3 regions of the Micromonospora sp. NPDC049275 genome follow, and region 3 is predicted to be linked to each of the others. Evidence: predicted binding sites of a transcription regulator. Region 3 holds the regulator's gene; each other region holds the start of a gene.
The links. Region 3 encodes HrcA, which represses chaperone genes, less so after heat shock. Its sites were predicted from a motif close to GGTTNGCACNCTCNNNNNGAGNGTGCNAACC; they were not measured.
Positions count from the first base shown of each region.

Region 1: groL (chaperonin GroEL) is a predicted target of HrcA. The motif match lies at 2,385-2,415, and genes of this name have one in related genera.
Region 2: groES (co-chaperone GroES) is a predicted target of HrcA. The motif match lies at 2,773-2,803, and genes of this name have one in related genera.

Region 1 is NZ_JBICSN010000013.1:9,509-15,431, forward strand. It holds gene ACGFIE_RS27420 (GNAT family N-acetyltransferase) at 1-467, opposite strand, end outside; gene ACGFIE_RS27425 (cold-shock protein) at 815-1,018, shown strand; gene ACGFIE_RS27430 (hypothetical protein) at 1,138-2,337, shown strand; gene groL (chaperonin GroEL) at 2,610-4,232, shown strand; gene ACGFIE_RS27440 (hypothetical protein) at 4,291-4,536, opposite strand; gene ACGFIE_RS27445 (GNAT family N-acetyltransferase) at 4,614-5,549, opposite strand; gene ACGFIE_RS27450 (S8 family serine peptidase) at 5,599-5,923, opposite strand, start outside.
Region 2 is NZ_JBICSN010000015.1:94,606-100,528, forward strand. It holds gene ACGFIE_RS29470 (sugar ABC transporter substrate-binding protein) at 1-812, opposite strand, end outside; gene ybaK (Cys-tRNA(Pro) deacylase) at 991-1,470, opposite strand; gene ACGFIE_RS29480 (methyltransferase domain-containing protein) at 1,481-2,677, opposite strand; gene groES (co-chaperone GroES) at 2,937-3,251, shown strand; gene groL (chaperonin GroEL) at 3,322-4,965, shown strand; gene ACGFIE_RS29495 (molybdopterin-dependent oxidoreductase) at 5,090-5,923, shown strand, end outside.
Region 3 is NZ_JBICSN010000005.1:14,349-20,271, reverse strand. It holds gene ACGFIE_RS17335 (serine hydrolase domain-containing protein) at 1-578, opposite strand, end outside; gene ACGFIE_RS17330 (histidine triad nucleotide-binding protein) at 575-934, opposite strand; gene ACGFIE_RS17325 (SDR family NAD(P)-dependent oxidoreductase) at 981-1,742, shown strand; gene ACGFIE_RS17320 (16S rRNA (uracil(1498)-N(3))-methyltransferase) at 1,765-2,499, opposite strand; gene dnaJ (molecular chaperone DnaJ) at 2,501-3,646, opposite strand; gene hrcA (heat-inducible transcriptional repressor HrcA) at 3,720-4,742, opposite strand; gene ACGFIE_RS17305 (DUF4870 domain-containing protein) at 4,967-5,587, shown strand; gene hemW (radical SAM family heme chaperone HemW) at 5,654-5,923, opposite strand, start outside.

The DNA of each region.
Region 1 (5,923 bases), on a different contig from region 3:
CCGGTGTCGGTGAAGCCCAGCCGCTGGTACGCCCGGTAGGCGCGGTCGTTGCCGACCACCACCTCCAGCAGCAGCTCCGGCCGGCCGCAGGCTCGCGACCAGGAGGCCACCCCGTCGATCAGCTCGCCGAGCAGCCCGCTGCCCCGCCAGGCCGGCGTGACGTACACGGCGTAGATGACAGTCACTCCCGGCTCGTTCGGAGCGACAGTGCCGCCGGCGTGGCCGACCAGCCGACCGCCCGGATCCGCGACGAACTGCGCGTTGTTCGGGCCGGCCGAGGTGTACGCGACCCGGGCGGCGTACTCGCGGTGCGGCCGGGCCGCCGCGTCCGCCAGGGTCTCCAGGAAGGCCAACGGCGCGTCGGCGAGCATCTCCAGACGTAGCGCCCGCATCCGGGCGGCGTCCTCGGGTCGAACCCGGTGGATCTCGGCCTGCCGAGCCGCGGCTGAGCCGATATCGGTGGTCATGTCTGCATGCCTACCACAGGGCGGGAGCGGCTTCGGGAGTGCCAGGGGCCACCGTCGCTCGGCCGGATGGGCCGGTGGGCCGGGCTGCCGCCGGCCGCTCGGTCGACGAGCCGGTGCCGCTCCGGACCGGTCGTCCACGACCCTTTCCGGCCCTGCCCTGGCCCTGGTCGGCCACCCAGGAATATGCCCGATTTGGGGTCGTGCGCGGCCGTCACTCCTCGTGTAGCGTGCGATTTCGGTCACCTCTTTCAGCGGCCGTCGTCGATCGCTGGGGCGGTGGTCGAGGGCGTCCGGCCGTGCCGCGCGCCCGGGCAGGCAACGCCGCGCAAGAGTGAGGGAAGTGCACCGTGGCACAGGGCACCGTGAAGTGGTTCAACGCCGAGAAGGGCTACGGCTTCATCGCCGTTGACGGCGGTCAGGACGTGTTCGTCCACTTCTCCGCGATCGAGATGGACGGTTACAAGGCGCTGGACGACGGCCAGCGGGTGGAGTTCGAGATCGCCCAGGGCCAGAAGGGCCCGCAGGCGGAACACGTACGCGTCATCGCCTGAGCGATCTCCTCAATCTCCTCGCTCGCGGATCGCCCCGATCGGCTGGCGGGTCGGTGCTGCGGTGTGGACACCCAACCGGGAAGATCGTGAACCGTTCCAGCCGATGCTGAGGAGGGTTCATGACCGACCAGTCGCCCCCACCCACCACGCCCTCCGGGCCGGGTGAACCGAGCCCGTCCGACCCCACCTCACCCGCCTCCGGCGTCCCGGCGGGTCCGCCGGATCCCACCGTTCAGGGCGGCTGGCAGCCGCCGGCCGGTCCGCCTCCCGGCTGGGACCCCGTGCCGGGTGCCTGGGCGCCACCCGCTGGTCCGCCTCCCGGCTGGGATCCCGGGCAGGGTGGCGGGGGCCCGCCGCCGCAGGGTTGGGCCTATCCGCCCGCCGGCGCCTATCCGCCCGGTACGGGTCCGTACGGTGGGCAGCCGTGGTATCCGGGGGCGCCGGTCGGCTGGTACCCGCCGGGTCACGGGCTCGACCCGCACGACGCCCTGGTCACTCCGCCCGGCGCCGGCATCGGGGCATGGTTCGAGCGGTGTGGGGGCGCGCTGCGCCGGGGCTGGCGGCAGTTGGTGCCGATCATGCTGCTCACGCAGGTGTTGCCGGCGGCGGTGCTCTCGGTCATCTCGCTCGGTCTGGACCCGTCGCCCGGCTGGGAGGCGCAGGCCGAGATGGATCCGGCCGCCGGACTGCCGGACAACTTCGTCGCCACCCTGGCAACCCTCGTCGCCGTGCTGGCCGGCGGCAGCCTGCTGATCGGTCTGGTGCAGGCGCTGGGGTGGGCCGCGGGCAGCTGGGTGATCACCCAGCAGGCGACCGGCCGGCCCGGCGACCTCGGCTCGGCACTGCGGTACGGCCTGCGCCGGGCGCTCGGTCTGTGGGGTTGGACGCTGCTGGTCAGCCTGCTCGTCGGCATCGGTATCTGCTTCTGCGTCCTGCCGGGCATCTATCTGGTGTTCGCGTTGAGCATGGCCGGCCCGATCTACCTCTTCGAACGGCAGAACCCGATCGGCCGGTCGTTCGAAATGTTCCACGCCCGGCTCGGGCTGATGCTCGGTCGGGTGGCACTGGTGGGCGCGGCCGTGGTCGTCGGCACCGCGGTTCCCGGTTTCCTGGAGTCGGCGGGCACCACCGCGATCGGTACGGATCCGTTCGCCTCCCCGGGCTCGGCGGCCGGGGTGGTGGCGGTGATCGGCGTCACGGCGGTGTTGGCGCTGCCTGCCCACCTCGCCCAGTTGATCGGTCTGCTGGTCACGTACGCCGAGCAACGCGCCCATGAGGCGCCGGTGAACGGGGCCGCACTGGCGGCGGAACTCGGCTGAGCGGGCCCATCGTGCTTGCACTCGACAGGTGAGAGTGCTAAACAAGTCATTGGCACTCGCATACCGTGAGTGCCAATGGTCGGGACGGTGGGGCCAGGTTGCCCAGGCGTGGAGACGCCGGGGCGGCACATGGCCGGTCGTCGCGGGCTATCCGGCCCGGCCGAAGGACGTCGTCGTCGCCAGGTGGCGACGTCCCAAGGTGCGTACACCAGGCGGCCCATCCGGGGCACACATCTCGGGTGGCCCGTGAGTGTCCAGGAGGACAACGCCGTATGGCCAAGATGATCGCGTTCGACGAAGAGGCGCGCCGCGGCCTCGAGCGGGGCATGAACCAGCTCGCCGACGCCGTAAAGGTGACCCTCGGCCCCAAGGGCCGCAACGTCGTGCTCGAGAAGAAGTGGGGTGCCCCCACCATCACCAACGATGGTGTGAGCATCGCCAAGGAGATCGAGCTCGAGGACCCGTACGAGAAGATCGGCGCCGAGCTGGTCAAGGAGGTCGCCAAGAAGACCGACGACGTCGCCGGTGACGGCACGACGACGGCGACCGTCCTGGCCCAGGCCCTGGTTCGCGAGGGCCTGCGCAACGTGGCCGCCGGCGCCAACCCGATGGCCCTGAAGCGGGGCATCGAGGCCGCTGTCGCGAGCGTCTCGGAGGAGCTGTCCAAGCTCGCCAAGGACGTCGAGACCAAGGAGCAGATCGCCTCCACCGCCTCCATCTCCGCTGGCGACAGCACCGTCGGCGAGATCATCGCCGAGGCGATGGACAAGGTCGGCAAGGAAGGCGTCATCACCGTCGAGGAGAGCAACACCTTCGGGCTGGAGCTGGAGCTCACCGAGGGTATGCGCTTCGACAAGGGCTACATCTCGGCCTACTTCATGACCGACCCGGAGCGTATGGAGGCCGTCTTCGACGACCCCTACATCCTGATCGTCAACAGCAAGATCTCGTCGGTCAAGGACCTGCTCCCGATCCTCGAGAAGGTCATGCAGGGCGGCAAGCCGCTGCTGATCATCGCCGAGGACATCGAGGGCGAGGCCCTGGCCACCCTGGTCGTCAACAAGGTCCGGGGCACCTTCAAGTCGGTCGCCGTCAAGGCGCCGGGCTTCGGTGACCGCCGCAAGGCCATGCTGGGCGACATCGCCATCCTCACCGGTGGTCAGGTCATCAGCGAGGAGGTCGGCCTCAAGCTGGACGCCGTCAGCGTCGACATGCTGGGCCGTGCCCGCAAGGTCGTGGTGACCAAGGACGAGACCACCATCGTCGACGGTGCCGGTGACGCCGAGCAGATCCAGGGCCGGGTCAACCAGATCCGGGCCGAGATCGACAAGAGCGACTCCGACTACGACCGCGAGAAGCTGCAGGAGCGGCTGGCCAAGCTGGCCGGCGGCGTTGCGGTCATCAAGGTCGGCGCGGCCACCGAGGTCGAGCTCAAGGAGCGCAAGCACCGCATCGAGGACGCCGTTCGCAACGCGAAGGCGGCCGTCGAGGAGGGCATCGTCCCGGGTGGTGGCGTCGCGCTGGTGCAGGCCGGCAAGACCGCGTTCGACAAGCTGGACCTGGTCGGCGACGAGGCGACCGGTGCCAACATCGTCAAGGTCGCGCTGGACGCCCCGCTGCGGCAGATCGCCGTCAACGCCGGCCTCGAGGGCGGCGTCGTGGTGGAGAAGGTCCGTAACCTCGAAGCGGGTCACGGCCTCAACGCCGCCAACGGCGAGTACGTCGACCTGCTGGCCGCGGGCATCATCGACCCGGCCAAGGTGACGCGCTCGGCGCTGCAGAACGCCGCCTCCATCGCGGCGCTCTTCCTCACCACCGAGGCCGTTGTCGCGGACAAGCCGGAGAAGACCCCGGCTGCCCCGGCTGGCCCGGGTGGCGGGGACATGGACTTCTGAGTCCAGTTCCGACACACCGAACGGGGCGGGCCGCTGACGCGGTCCGCCCCGTTCGTCGTCAGGTGGGCAGTGGGCGTTGGTTGCGGCGTTTCTGCGCCCGGTCGTACGGCGGCAGCAGTTGGATCGGCGCGTCCACCATCTCCTGCGGATCCTCGGCCAGCGGCTCGCCGTCGGTGGTCATCTCGGCCAGTTGCTCTGCGTCGCCGTAGTCGAGCCGGTCGAACGGCAGTTGGCCGGGCAGGTCGCCGACCGGTTTCCAGGTGATCGGCGGGCCGTCCTCGGTCTGGTCGTCATCCGTGGTCATGGCTGCCTCCTCTACCGAAACGGTAGGGGGCGTCGATGGGTCATGAGGGCAAATGGCTTCATGTCCCATTTGCCCTCTCACGTCACCGGTAGGGTCCGCCGGTACAGGAAGAAGACCCGCTCGATCCGGGCGCCAGCGCTGCCGGAGTAGAACGGCACCGGCCCCACCCAGCCGATCTGCGCCAGGTCCACCCCCGCCGCCCGCTGGTCGCGCAGGCAGCGTCGCAGCAGCACCCCGCCGATGCCGGAACCCTCGGCGGAGGGCGCGGTGCCCATCGGCCCGAACCAGCTCGGCCGGGACGATCCGTAGGCCGCGAAGCCCAGCACCTCGCCGGCCCGCTCCGCCAGGTGGCAGCCGGCCCCCGCGCGGCCCACCGATCCGGCCAGCTCACCGTCCCAGGTGCCGCCGAAGGTGGACCGGGCGAACGCCTCCAGCGCCGGCAGGTCGGCGGGCTCCGCCCGGCGTACCGTGACGCCCTGCCCGGCCAGTCGCCGCTCCGCGGCCTCCGTGGACCGCAGCGCCGGCGACTCGTCGTACGACAGGTCAGCGGTCATGTTCCACGCGGTCCGGTCCTGGTGGTAGCCGAGCGCCAGGGCGGCGCACACCGCTGGCGTGTAGCGCACGTCGATGCCCGGCCAGGCGTAGTACGGCGGGTTTCCGGCCAGCAGCACCTCGGTGACGCCGCGCTGGCCGAGTGCCTGCTCGGCCCGCGCCAACAACGTGCGGCCCACCCCCCGACGGCGCTGCCCGGGGAGCACCGCGACCAGGTCCACGTGCCCGATGCCCACCTCGGTCGGCGACACCGAGCCGAGCAGCACCCCGACCAGGTCGTTTCCCCGGTACGCGCCCAGTCCGACCACCTGACGATCTGCGGCCGCCCGGGTCCACAACACGTCCACGATGGCGGCCGCCTCGGCGGCGTCCTCGGGCAGGTCGAGCGCCTGCGCGCAGAACCGTGCCACGGCGGGCGCGAGGTCGGGGCTGAGCTCGGTGACGGTGATCTCGGCGTCCATGGTCGCCGACCCTAGATCACCTGCTGGCGGTGGCCGGCTCCGCCCTCGTTCATCCCCGGGCGGCGCGGACTGCGGCGTACGCGTCGACCTGGCCTGCCCCTGTGACGTTCGCCGGGCCGCCGCAGGCGTCGGTGGGTTTGTCGGAGCGGTACGTCGGCTCGGCCGGCGTGGCGGTGTCCCGAAGGATCTGCCGGGTCCGGGTCAGGTCGCCGACCAGCGCCGGGTTCGCCGACCACATGAGCGCGACCACGCCCGCCACCTGCGGGGTCGCCATCGACGTGCCGTCGAGCGCCGCGTACCCGCCGCCGGGCATGGCCGACACCACTCCCACCCCGGGCGCGAGGACGTCCGGTTTGCCCGTGCCGCCCGGCACC
Region 2 (5,923 bases), on a different contig from region 3:
TTCTGCAGGCCCTCCACGCTGGCGTCCTGGCCGGTCACCGGTACCTTGCCGTTGATCTTGTTCTTCTTCAGGATCGAGATGGCGGCGTTGCCGAGAGTGTCGTTGGCGGCCAGCACGCCGTCGATCTTGCCCTTGGTCGCGGTGAGCTGCTGCTCGAAGATGGTCGCGGCGGTGGGGCCGTCCCAGCCCGGCACGGCGTCGTCCGGGCCCTTGGTGTACTCCTTGGAGTCGAACTTCGGCTTGAGCACCGAGTCGTAGCCGGCCTTGAACAGGGTGGCGTTGTTGTCGGTGGGGGAGCCGTTCAGGTACGCCACGACGGGGTTCTTGGCACCCTTGTCGGTCAGGCACTTCGCCAGACCCTCGCCCTGGAGCTTTCCGACGGTCTCGTTGTCGAAGCTGACGTAGTACTGGGCGGAGCCGCCGAGGGTGAGCCGGTCGTAGTCGATGGTGGCGACGCCCTGCGACTTGGCCTTGTCGAGCACGGCCTTGCCGGTGCCGGAGTCCAGGTTGACGATCATGAGGGCGGTGACGCCGCTGGTGATCATCTGCTCGGCGATGGTCTGGAAGGTGGCCTTGTCGTTCTGGGCGTTCTGGATGTCGTACTGGACGCCGGCGGCCTTGAACGCCTCCTCCAGGAAGCGACGGTCCGCCGTCTCCCAGCGGGGGGAGGACTTGCTGTCCGGAAGGATCACGCCGATCTTGGGAGTCTTCTTGGAGTCGGCCGAGCCGGTGCCGGAGTCGTCGCTGCAGGCGGTCATGCCGCCCGTCGCGAGCAGGCCCACGGCGGCGATGGTGAGGATCCCCTTACGCATGTGCAGGGTCCTTTCGGAGGTGGGGGAGGTGTTGTTTTGTTGTGTCCGGCAACGTATTTCGCGTCACACTGGTCCCACAAGACCGCGCAGGTGCCAAGTTTGTTGGAAGCGATAACAATTCAGCAACGCGACTGTTACTCCCCGGGTATCCCACGGGGGAGTCGACGTAACGAAGGCGTCAGCGGGCCTGCAACGGCGCCGTGCGGGCCTCGGTGAGCGCCACCAGATCCGCCGCCGCCAACTCCAGTTGCAGGCCGCGCCGACCGGCGGAGACATAGATCGTCGGCAGGTCCAGTGCGGACTCGTCCAGCACGGTGGGCAGTCGCTTGCGCTGCCCGAGCGGGCTGATCCCGCCGCGCACGTAGCCGGTGGCCCGCTCGGCTACCGCCCGGTCGGCCATCGCCGCCCGCTTGCCGCCGACCGCCGCAGCGAGCGCCTTGAGGTCCAGCTCGCCGGTGACCGGGACGACCGCCACTGTCAGCGCGCCGTCGACCTCGGTCACCAGTGACTTGAAGACCCGCTCGGGTGCCACGCCGAGCGCCTCGGCGACAAGCGCCCCGTAGTTCGGCGCGTCCGGGGAGACCCGGTACGGATGGGTGCGATGCGCGATCCCCCGCTTGATCAACAGTGCCGTTGCCGGAGTGCCAGATCCCGCCACGGCGACGACGTTAGTCGACAGGTCGGCCGACAAGCACCGTCGGTGCCCCGGCGATCCGGGTGAGCACCAGGCTCGCCGCCTGGTCGCCGGCCAGCCGCAGATCCCGCCGCAACTGCTCCGGTGTGAGCGCGGAACCCCGCTTGAGGATCTCCACGCGGCCCACCCGACGGTCCCGCAGCAGCGCACGGAGGCGCTTGAGCGAGAACGGCAACACGTCGGTGATCTCCAGGCAGCGCGCGTACGGGGTGCGTGTCGGTCGGTCGGCGTAGAGGTAGGCGATGCTCGGATCGCCGAGGGTGGCGTCCAGTTCGGTGGCCAGTTCGGCGACGAGATGTGCGCGTACCACCGCCGGGTCCGGGTCGTACAGGTAGCGGCGAGGCGGCCCGACCGACGCCTCGGCGGCACCCGAGCCGGTGAGCTGGAAACGGCGCGTCTCGGCGCCCACCTGTCGGTAGAGGGTGGCGCGGCGCGGTACCTGGGCCAGGTCGCCGCACCAGAGCGCGGCCTCGACCAGGTCGCCGTCCACACCTACCCACTCGGCCTCCGCGCCGGCCGGGATGAGCGCGTGGTCCAGGCCCGGCGCGACCTTCACCACCGTGTGCGGCACCCGTTCGGCCAGCCCGGTCACGAAGTCCCACGGCGGCGAGTAGGCACGCGGGTCGAAGATCCGCCGACCGGTGCCGCTCGCACGGCGGGCCGGGTCGCAGAAGACCCCGTCGACCCGGGAGACGTCGAACGCGGTGGCGTCGCCGCACTCGACAGTGAACAGCTCGGCAAGCCCCGCGGCGGCGGCGTTGGCGGCGGCCATCGCGGCGGTCACCGGGTCGGCCTCCACCCCGTACACCCGGATGCCGGCGCGGGCGGCGGCGAGCGCGTCGGCGCCGAGGCCGCAACCGAGGTCGGCAAGCGTGCGGACGCCGGCCGCGCGCAGGCGCTCCGCACGGCGCTCGGCGACGACCCGACGAGTGGCCTGCTCCAGCCCGGCGCGGGTGAGGAACATCCCGGCGGCGGCCGGGCCGAACTTGCCTACCGCCCGGTGACGCAGCTCGGCCTGGGTGAGCGCCGCCGCGGCCAGCGTGGGCGGCACCCCGGCCGCGCGTAACGCCGACGCCGCCGCCAGTGGATCACCGCCGGCCAGCGCGGCCGCCGCCGAGAGCGCGGCCGACCCCTCGGGGGTACGCAGCGCCGCCAGCTGATCGAGGTCCACCCGGTCATTGTCCCGGCCGACGTGGAAATACCGGGTGGCGGGGCGCGACGCGCTGGCACTCTCCTTGACGGAGTGCTAGCCACGGAATAACCTGCGATTAGCACTCTCACCCTGAGGGTGCCAGCTTCCGGGTCTCGCGACCCGGGTGCGCACGCCAGGCGGACCGGCACCCGCGACGACGGCTCCGCCCGGTGGCATGAGGCAGATTGACGCTGGTCAGCCCCGCTGACCGGCAACGAAACCAGTACCCCAGGAGGGTATGCCCGTGACTACCGCGACCAAGGTTGCGATCAAGCCGCTCGAGGACCGCATCGTGGTCCAGGCGAACGAGGCTGAGACCACCACGGCGTCGGGCATCGTGATCCCCGACACCGCCAAGGAGAAGCCGCAGGAGGGCACCGTCCTCGCTGTGGGCCCGGGGCGCGTCGACGACAACGGCAACCGGGTTCCGGTTGACGTGCAGGTCGGCGACACCGTCCTCTACTCGAAGTACGGCGGCACCGAGGTCAAGTACGCCGGCGAGGAGTACCTGGTGCTCTCCGCCCGCGACGTCCTCGCGGTCATCGAGAAGTAAGCAACCGATCAGTGTCGCTGCCCCGGTCCGGCTCGCCGGGCCGGGGCAGCGGCGCTTCGAAGGGACATTCATGGCGAAGATCCTGAGCTTCTCGGACGACGCCCGGCACCTGCTTGAGCACGGTGTCAACGCCCTCGCAGACGCGGTCAAGGTCACCCTCGGCCCGCGCGGGCGCAACGTCGTCCTGGACAAGAAATTCGGTGCGCCGACGATCACCAACGATGGTGTGACCATCGCCAAGGAGATCGAGCTCACCAACCCCTACGAGAACCTCGGCGCGCAGCTGGTCAAGGAGGTGGCGACCAAGACCAACGACGTCGCCGGCGACGGGACCACCACCGCGACCGTGCTGGCGCAGGCGATGGTCCGTGAGGGCCTGCGCAACGTGACCGCCGGGACCAACCCGGCCGGCCTCAAGCGGGGCATCGACGCGGCGGCCGCCAAGGTCTCCGAGGCGCTGCTCGAGCGGGCCGTCGAGGTCGCGGACAAGAAGTCGATCGCGAACGTGGCGACGATCTCCGCGCAGGACGCCACCATCGGCGAGCTGATCGCCGAGGCGATGGAGCGGGTCGGCCGCGACGGTGTCATCACCGTCGAGGAGGGCTCGATGCTCACCACCGAGCTGGACGTGACCGAGGGTCTCCAGTTCGACAAGGGCTTCATCTCGCCGAACTTCGTCACCGACCTGGAGGGTCAGGAGTCCGTCCTGGAGGACGCGTACATCCTGGTCACCACCCAGAAGATCTCGGCGATCGAGGAGCTGCTGCCGCTGCTGGAGAAGGTCCTGCAGAACAGCAAGCCCCTGCTGATCATCGCCGAGGACGTGGACGGTCAGGCGCTCTCCACCCTGGTGGTCAACTCGCTGCGCAAGACCCTCAAGGTCTGCGCGGTCAAGGCCCCGGGCTTCGGCGACCGGCGCAAGGCCATGCTCCAGGACATCGCGATCTCCACCGGCGCCGAGCTGGTCGCCCCGGAGCTGGGCTACAAGCTCGACCAGGTCGGCCTCGAGGTGCTCGGCACTGCCCGGCGCGTCGTGGTCGACAAGGAGAACACCACGATCGTCGACGGCGGCGGCCAGAAGGCCGATGTCGACGACCGGGTCTCCCAGATCCGCAAGGAGATCGAGGCCTCCGACTCCGACTGGGACCGGGAGAAGCTGGCCGAGCGGCTGGCGAAGCTCTCCGGCGGCATCGCCGTGATCAAGGTGGGCGCGGCGACCGAGGTCGAGATGAAGGAGCGCAAGCACCGCATCGAGGACGCCATCGCGGCGACCAAGGCCGCGGTCGAGGAGGGCACCGTGCCCGGCGGCGGCGCCGCCCTGGTGCAGATCCTCCCCGTGCTCGACGACGACCTGGGCTTCACCGGTGAGGAGAAGGTCGGTGTCTCGATCGTGCGCAAGGCGCTCGTCGAGCCGCTGCGCTGGATCGCCCAGAACGCCGGTCACGACGGCTACGTCGTGACGCAGAAGGTCGCCGACCTGAAGTGGGGCAACGGCCTCGACGCCGCCAAGGGCGAGTACGTCGACCTGGTCAAGGCCGGCATCATCGACCCGGTGAAGGTGACCCGCAACGCGGTCACCAACGCCGCCTCGATCGCCGGTCTGCTGCTCACCACGGAGAGCCTCGTGGTGGAGAAGCCGGAGCAGGCCGAGCCGGCCGCCGCCGGTGGACACGGCGGCCACGGCCACGGCCACCAGCACGGCCCGGGCTTCTGACCGGCAGCGACATCCGTTTCGGGGCACACCGTCGTACGGCGGTGTGCCCCGGTTCGTCTCCGCGATCATTACCAAGCGCTGACATGGTTGGCGACCCGGCGAGACGATCGCGCACACTGGGCCGATGAGCACCACGTCGCGGCGGTACGCCGCGCTGGCCGGAGTCACCGCCGCCGCCGTCGCGATCGGAACCGCGGAGCCTGTCGCGGTGCTGACCGGCCCTCGGTCGGCGCCGCTGGTAGCGGTCGGCGGGGTGGTCGTCGACGCCGTCCCCGAACCGCTCAAGCAGTTCGCCATCGACGTCTTCGGCACCGCCGACAAGATCGCCCTGCTGACCGGAACGGCCCTGCTGCTGGGCGGGTTCGCCGCGCTGCTCGGAGTGCTGGCGATCCGCCGGTTGGCTCTGGGCCTGGCCGGCATCGCGGCGCTCGGCGCCGTCGGTGTGGCCGCCGCGCTGACCCGCTCCGGCGCGGACGTCTTCGACGCGCTGCCGTCGCTTGTCGGCGGCGGGCTCGGCGCCCTGGTGCTCTGGTTGTTCATCGACGGCCCGTTCGAGCTGGACCCGTGGCTCTGGGCCCCGCAGGTGCCGGTGACCCCCGCCGCGCCTGTCGCGACCGTCGATCCGGAGTCGCGCCGGAGGTTCCTGACCGGCACCGGGGTGCTGCTCGGCACGGCCGCCGTGGCCGGTCTCGGTGGGCGCTGGCTGGCCGGGAGGCGCGGTGTGTCCGCCGCCCGGGACGCGATCCGGCTGCCCGCGCCGGTCGCCCCCGCACCGGCCGTGCCGGCGGGCGCGGACCTGTCGCTGGCCCAGCTCGCGCCGTACGTGAGCCCGAACCTCGGGTTCTACCGGATCGACACCGCCCTGGTGGTGCCGCAGGTGAACCCGGACAGCTGGCGGCTGCGCATCCATGGCCGGGTGGGCACGGAGCGCACCTACACCTACGCCGATCTGCTGGCC
Region 3 (5,923 bases):
GGCCGGGGCGTCACAGTGGTGTCGGTAAGCCCCAGAGGCGTCAGCACCCGCTCGGCGAGCACCTCCGCCCAGCTCCCGCCGCGCAGCCGGCCGACCAGCAGGCCGAGCACTGCCAGGCCCAGGTTGGAGTAGTGGAAACGCCGGCCCGACGGCAGCACCCGCTCGGCACGGTCCAGCTCGCCCACCAACCGCTCGCTGTCCGGTGCGCGCAGGGTGTCCCAGACGTCACCGTACGGCTCGCGTTGCAGTCCACCGGTGTGCGACAGCAGCCGGCGCACGGTCAGCTCGCCGTGCGCGGGTAGGTCCAGGTGCCGGCCCACCGGGTCGTCCAGGTCCAGCAACCCGTCGTCGCGGCACTGCAGGGTGAGTACCGCCGTGAAGGTCTTGGTGACCGAGCCGATCCGGAACTGGGTGCCCGGCCCCAACGGGCTGTCGGTGCCGCTGCCACCGACGGTGCAGGTCCACAGCGGCCGGTCGGCACGATGCAGCGCCGCCGACACCCCCGGCACGCGCGCGTCGGCCTGCACCCGGCGGACCAGCCGACCCAACCGGTCGTACGCGTCCGTACCGGTCGTCACGCCAGGTCCCGGGCGAGCATCGGGCCGAGCGGCGCGCCACCGAGCAGGTGCGCGTGGGCGTGGAACACCTCCTGCCCGCCGTACGCCCCGGTGTTGAACATCAGCCGGAACCCGTCGCCGAGCAGCCCCTCGTCCTCGGCCACGGCGGCGGCCGTGGCGAGCACCGCACCGGCCAGCGCCGGGTCGCCCTCGGCGAGCGTGGCGACGTCGGCGTAGTGCTCCTTCGGAATGACCAGGACGTGCACCGGGGCCTTCGGGTCGATGTCGCGGAAGGCGAGCGTGGTGGCGGTCTCCCGGACCACGGTGGCCGGGATCTCCCCGGCGACGATGCGGCAGAACAGGCAGTCGGATCCCATCGGGGCAGTGTAGGTAAGCGCGACCGGCTCGGGCAGGATGGCCCGCATGACGGATCGGGCGGTACTGGTGACCGGTTCCTCGCGCGGCATCGGCCGCGCCGTGGTGGAGGCGTTCGCGGCCGGCGGCGACCGGGTGGCCATCCACCACCGCGACTCCGCCGACGCGGCCGAGGAGCTACGGGCGCGGCTGCCCGGTTCGGGGCACGTGGTGGTCCGCGCCGACCTCACCGATCCGGACGCCGTCCGGGCCATGGTCGACCGGGCCGCCGAACTGCTCGGCGGGTTGGACGTGCTTGTCAACAACGCCGGGGTGTACGGCGACCGGGACGACCCGCACCCGGTGTTCGGCACCTCGTACGAGCAGTGGCAGCGGCGCTGGCGTCAGGCGGTGGAGACCAACCTGACCGGGGCCGGCAACGTCATCTGGTGCGCCGCCCAGCACCTGCGCGAGCGTGGCGGCCGGATCGTCAACGTGTCGTCGCGGGGCGCGTTCCGGGGTGAGCCGGACCAGCCGGCGTACGGGGCCAGCAAGGCGGGGCTGAACGCGCTGGGCCAGTCCCTCGCCGTGGCGCTCGCGCCGTACGGCATCACGGTGGCCACCGTCGCGCCGGGCTTCGTGGCTACCGACATGACGACCGAGCACCTGAGCGGCGAGCGCGGCGCGGCCATCCGGGCGCAGAGCCCGTTCGACCGGGTGGCCCGGCCGGAGGAGATCGCGGCGGCCGTGCACTGGTTGGCGTCGCCGCAGGCGGAGTGGGCCTCCGGCACCATCGTCGACCTCAACGGCGCCTCCTACCTGCGCAGCTGACCGACCGCTCCGACAGGATCGACTACCAGCGGCCGAGGCGGGTGGCGAGCACGGCGAGCGCCGCCACGCCGGCCGTCGAGGTACGCAGCACGGCCGGCCCGAGTCGCACCGGCCGGCCTCCGGCCTCCTGGAACGCGGTCAACTCGGCCGGGGCGATGCCGCCCTCCGGGCCGACGACCAGGACGATCTCACCGGTGGACGGCAGCTCGGCGACGGTCAGCCGCTCCTCGGCCTCCTCGTGCAGGACGAACGCGGCGGCGGCGCCGGCGATGCGGCGGGCGACAGTGGCGGTGGACTCGTCCGGCGCACCGGCCACCACCGGCAGCCAGGGCCGGCGGGCCTGTTTGGCGGCCTCCCGGGCGGTGGCGACCCACTTCTCCCGGGCCCGTACGCCCCGGTCGCCGCGCCACTGGGCCACCGAGCGCGACGCCGCCCAGGGCACGATCTCGTCCACCCCGACCTCGGTCATCGCCTGCACGGCCAGCTCACCCCGATCACCCTTGGCGATGCCCTGCACGGCGACGATCCGGGGTACGGGCGCGTCCGCGTACCCCCGGGAGGTGACGGTGACGTCCAGGCTGCCCTTGCCGACGGCGGTGACCACGGCGGCGGCCGTGCCGCCCCGCCCGTCGGCGAGCAGCAGCTCCTCGCCGACGCGCAGCCGCTGCACGGTGGCGGCGTGGTGCCCCTCGGGGCCGTCGAGGGTCAGCGTGTCGCCGGTGGGCAGCGCGTCGACCAGGAAGAGCGGCGCGGACACGTCAGGCGTGGCCGTTGAACGCGTCGCGCATCCGGGAGAAGAAGCCGCCCTGCTTGGTCAGCTCGGCGACCTCCTCACCACGGGTCTTGGCGAAGTCGCGCAGCATCTTCTCCTGGTCGGGGTCGAGCTTGGTGGGCGTCCGGACGTCGAGGTGCACGTAGAGGTCGCCTCGGCCGGTGCCGCGCAGGTGCGGCACACCGCGGGCGCGCAGGCGCAGCGTGCTGGCCGGCTGGGTGCCGGCCTTGACGTCGACGGTCTCCTCGCTGTCCAGCGTCTTGATGGTGAGTCGGGTGCCCAGCGCGGCGGCAGTCATCGGCACGGTGACGCGGCAGTGCAGGTCGTCGCCCTTGCGGGAGTAGACGTCGTGCGGCCGCTCGTGGATCTCCACGTAGAGGTCGCCGGCGGTGCCGCCGCCCGGACCGACCTCGCCCTGCTGGGCCAGCCGGATCCGCATGCCGTCCTCGACACCGGCCGGGATCTTGACGGTGAGCGAGCGGCGGGTACGCACCCGGCCGTCGCCCGCGCAGGTGGGGCAGGGGTGCGGGATGGTGGTGCCGTAGCCCTGGCAGACGGTGCACGGCCGGGCGGAGACCACCTGACCGAGGAAGGTGCGCTGCACCGACTGCACCTCGCCCCGCCCGCCGCAAGCCTCACAGGTGGCGAGGTGCGTGCCGGCGGCCGTGCCGGCGCCGGAGCAGGTGGTGCAGAGCACCGCGGTGTCGACGGTGATCGGCGCCTCGACGCCGAACGCGGTCTCGTGCAGGTCGAGTTCGAGTCGCAGGATCGCGTCGGCGCCCGGGCGGGTACGCGGACGCGGCCCACGAGCACCGCCCGCCGCGCCGCCGAAGAACGCGTCCATGATGTCCTGGAAACCGACGAACGGGCCGGCTCCGCCCGGTCCACCCGGACCGCCCGCGCCGCCGCCTCCCGGGGCGAGCGGGTCGCCACCCAGGTCGACGATCTGCCGCTTCCGGTCGTCCGAGAGAACCTCGTACGCGGCGTTGATGTCCTTGAACTTCTCCTGGGCCTCCGGGTCCGGATTGACATCCGGGTGGAACTGGCGTGCCAGCTTGCGGTAGGCGCGCTTGATCTCGTCATCGGAGGCTTCCCGGCTGACACCGAGGATGCCGTAGTAGTCCCTGGCCACTGCGTTCCGTGTCCTCATGTTCGTCTCGCGTTACGCCGACCGGCGGCCGCAGCCGGCCGTCGGCCCTGACTGGTCAGTTCTGGGCCAGCAGCTCGCCCACGTAGCGTGCCACGGCGCGCACCGTGGCGATATTGCCGGGGTAGTCCATGCGGGTGGGCCCCAACACGCCGAGGCCGCCCACGATGGTGGCCCCCGGGCCGTACCCGGTGCTGACCACCGAGGCGGCGCGCAGGTTGTCGAACTCGTTCTCGTCGCCGATCAGCACCCGGGTCGTGCTGGGCTCGGTCTCGCCGATGAGCTTGAGCAGCACGACCTCCTCCTCCAGAGCCTCCAGGATGGGCCGCAGCGAGCCCTGGAAGTCGAGCAGGCCACCCCGGGTGAGGTTGGCGGTGCCGGCCAGGGCGATGCGCTCCTCGTGCCGTTCGACGAGCGTCTCCAGCAGGACCGTGGCGAGGGTGGTCATCGTCGGACGCAGCTTGGGTGGCACCTCGTCGACAAGCGCCTGCACCAGCGGCGGAGTGTCGGACAGTCGGGCGCCGGCGAGCTTCTCGTTGATCAGTCGGCGCAGGTCGGTGACGTCGTCGGCGGGCACCGGCCCGGGCAGCTCCACCAGCCGCTGCTCGACCCGCCCGGTGTCGGCGATCATGACGAGCATCAGCCGGGTGGTGGAGATCGGCACCAGCTCCAGGTGCCGCACCGAGGAGCGGGCCAGCGACGGGTACTGCACGACTGCCACCTGCCGGGTGAGCTGGGCGAGCAGGCGTACGGTGCGGTGCACCACGTCGTCGAGGTCGACCGCGCCGACGAGGAAGCGCTCGATGGCCCGGCGTTCGGCGGGGCTGAGCGGCTTGACCCGGGACAACCGGTCGACGAAGAGCCGGTAGCCACGGTCGGTGGGCACCCGGCCGGCACTCGTGTGCGGCTGCCGGATGTAGCCCTCCTCCTCCAGCACGGCCATGTCGTTGCGGACCGTCGCCGGGGAGACACCGAGTTGGTGCCGCTCGACAAGCGCCTTGCTGCCGACCGGCTCCTGGGTGGAGACGTAGTCCTCGACGATGGCGCGGAGCACGGCGAGCTTGCGGTCGTCCAGACCCATCCTCCGCACCTCCTGTCGCACGTCGGCCGACGGCCCCCCGGGGCCGACGGCCGCCCTGGCACTCGACTGTAACGAGTGCCAGTCTACGTCGGCGCCCCCGCCGACGCGATGATCAACGACAGGCCGCAGCTGCGGCCCGCGCCACCCCGTCCGGCCGATCGGCCCGCGTGGCCGGCCGATGTCGCTCTGGTGCGGCCTTGCCGCGGGCACCTACCGTGACAGTCATGACTGAACCACCTCGCCCTCCCGGCGCGGGAGACCCCGGCAGTTACCCGCCGGAGCCGACTCCCCCGGGCTCGTCCTCCGCGGCCGAGCCGCCCACCGCACCACTGTCCGGGGCACCCGGCCCGGGCGGCTATCCCCCGGCCGGTGGCTATCCGCCGCCCACCGGTGACCAACCGCCGTCGGGCGGCTACCCTCCGCCGGAGGGCTATCCCCCGGGCGGCCCGGGTGGCGGCTATCCGACCGGCGGCGCCTTCGGCGGCCCCGGCGGCGGCTACGCCAACAACGAGGACAAGACCTGGGCGCTTGTCGCGCACTTCGGCGGCGCGGCCGGGATGATCATCAGTGCGGGCGTGCTCGGCTGGATCGCTCCGCTGGTGGCACTGCTGGCCCGGGGCAACCAGTCCCCGACGGTTCGGTCGCACGCCGTCGCCGCGCTGAACTTCCAGGTCATCTGGTCGATCGTCGGCCTGGTCGGCTGGGCGCTGTCGTGCATCCTGATCGGCTTCCTCGGCGTCGGGGCGGCCGTCATCCTCGGTGCCGTGTGCGGCATCCTCGCCGGCATCAAGGCCAACGAGGGCAGCCTCTACCGCTACCCGCTCTCGGCCAACCTCGTCAAGTGATCCGGGCCGGCCGCTCCCCCGGCCGGTCCGGCACACCGCCCGCTCCGGCCGTAGCGGCGCGCGGGGTCAGGGCAGCAGGTCGCGGACGACCGCGTCGGCGAGCAGCCGGCCGCGCAGGGTGAGCACCGCCCGACCGGCGGCGTAGTCCCCGGGGGCGAGCAGGCCGTCGGCGAGTGCCCGCTCGGCGCCGGCCCGGCCGGCCGCGTCGAGCACCGCCAGCGGCAGCCCGCTGGCGAGCCGCAGCCGCAGCATCACGTCCTCCATGTGCGCCTCGTCGACGGTGAGCACCTCGCGGGCCAGGCCGGGTGACGCCCCGGAGGCCAGCCGCTGGGCGTA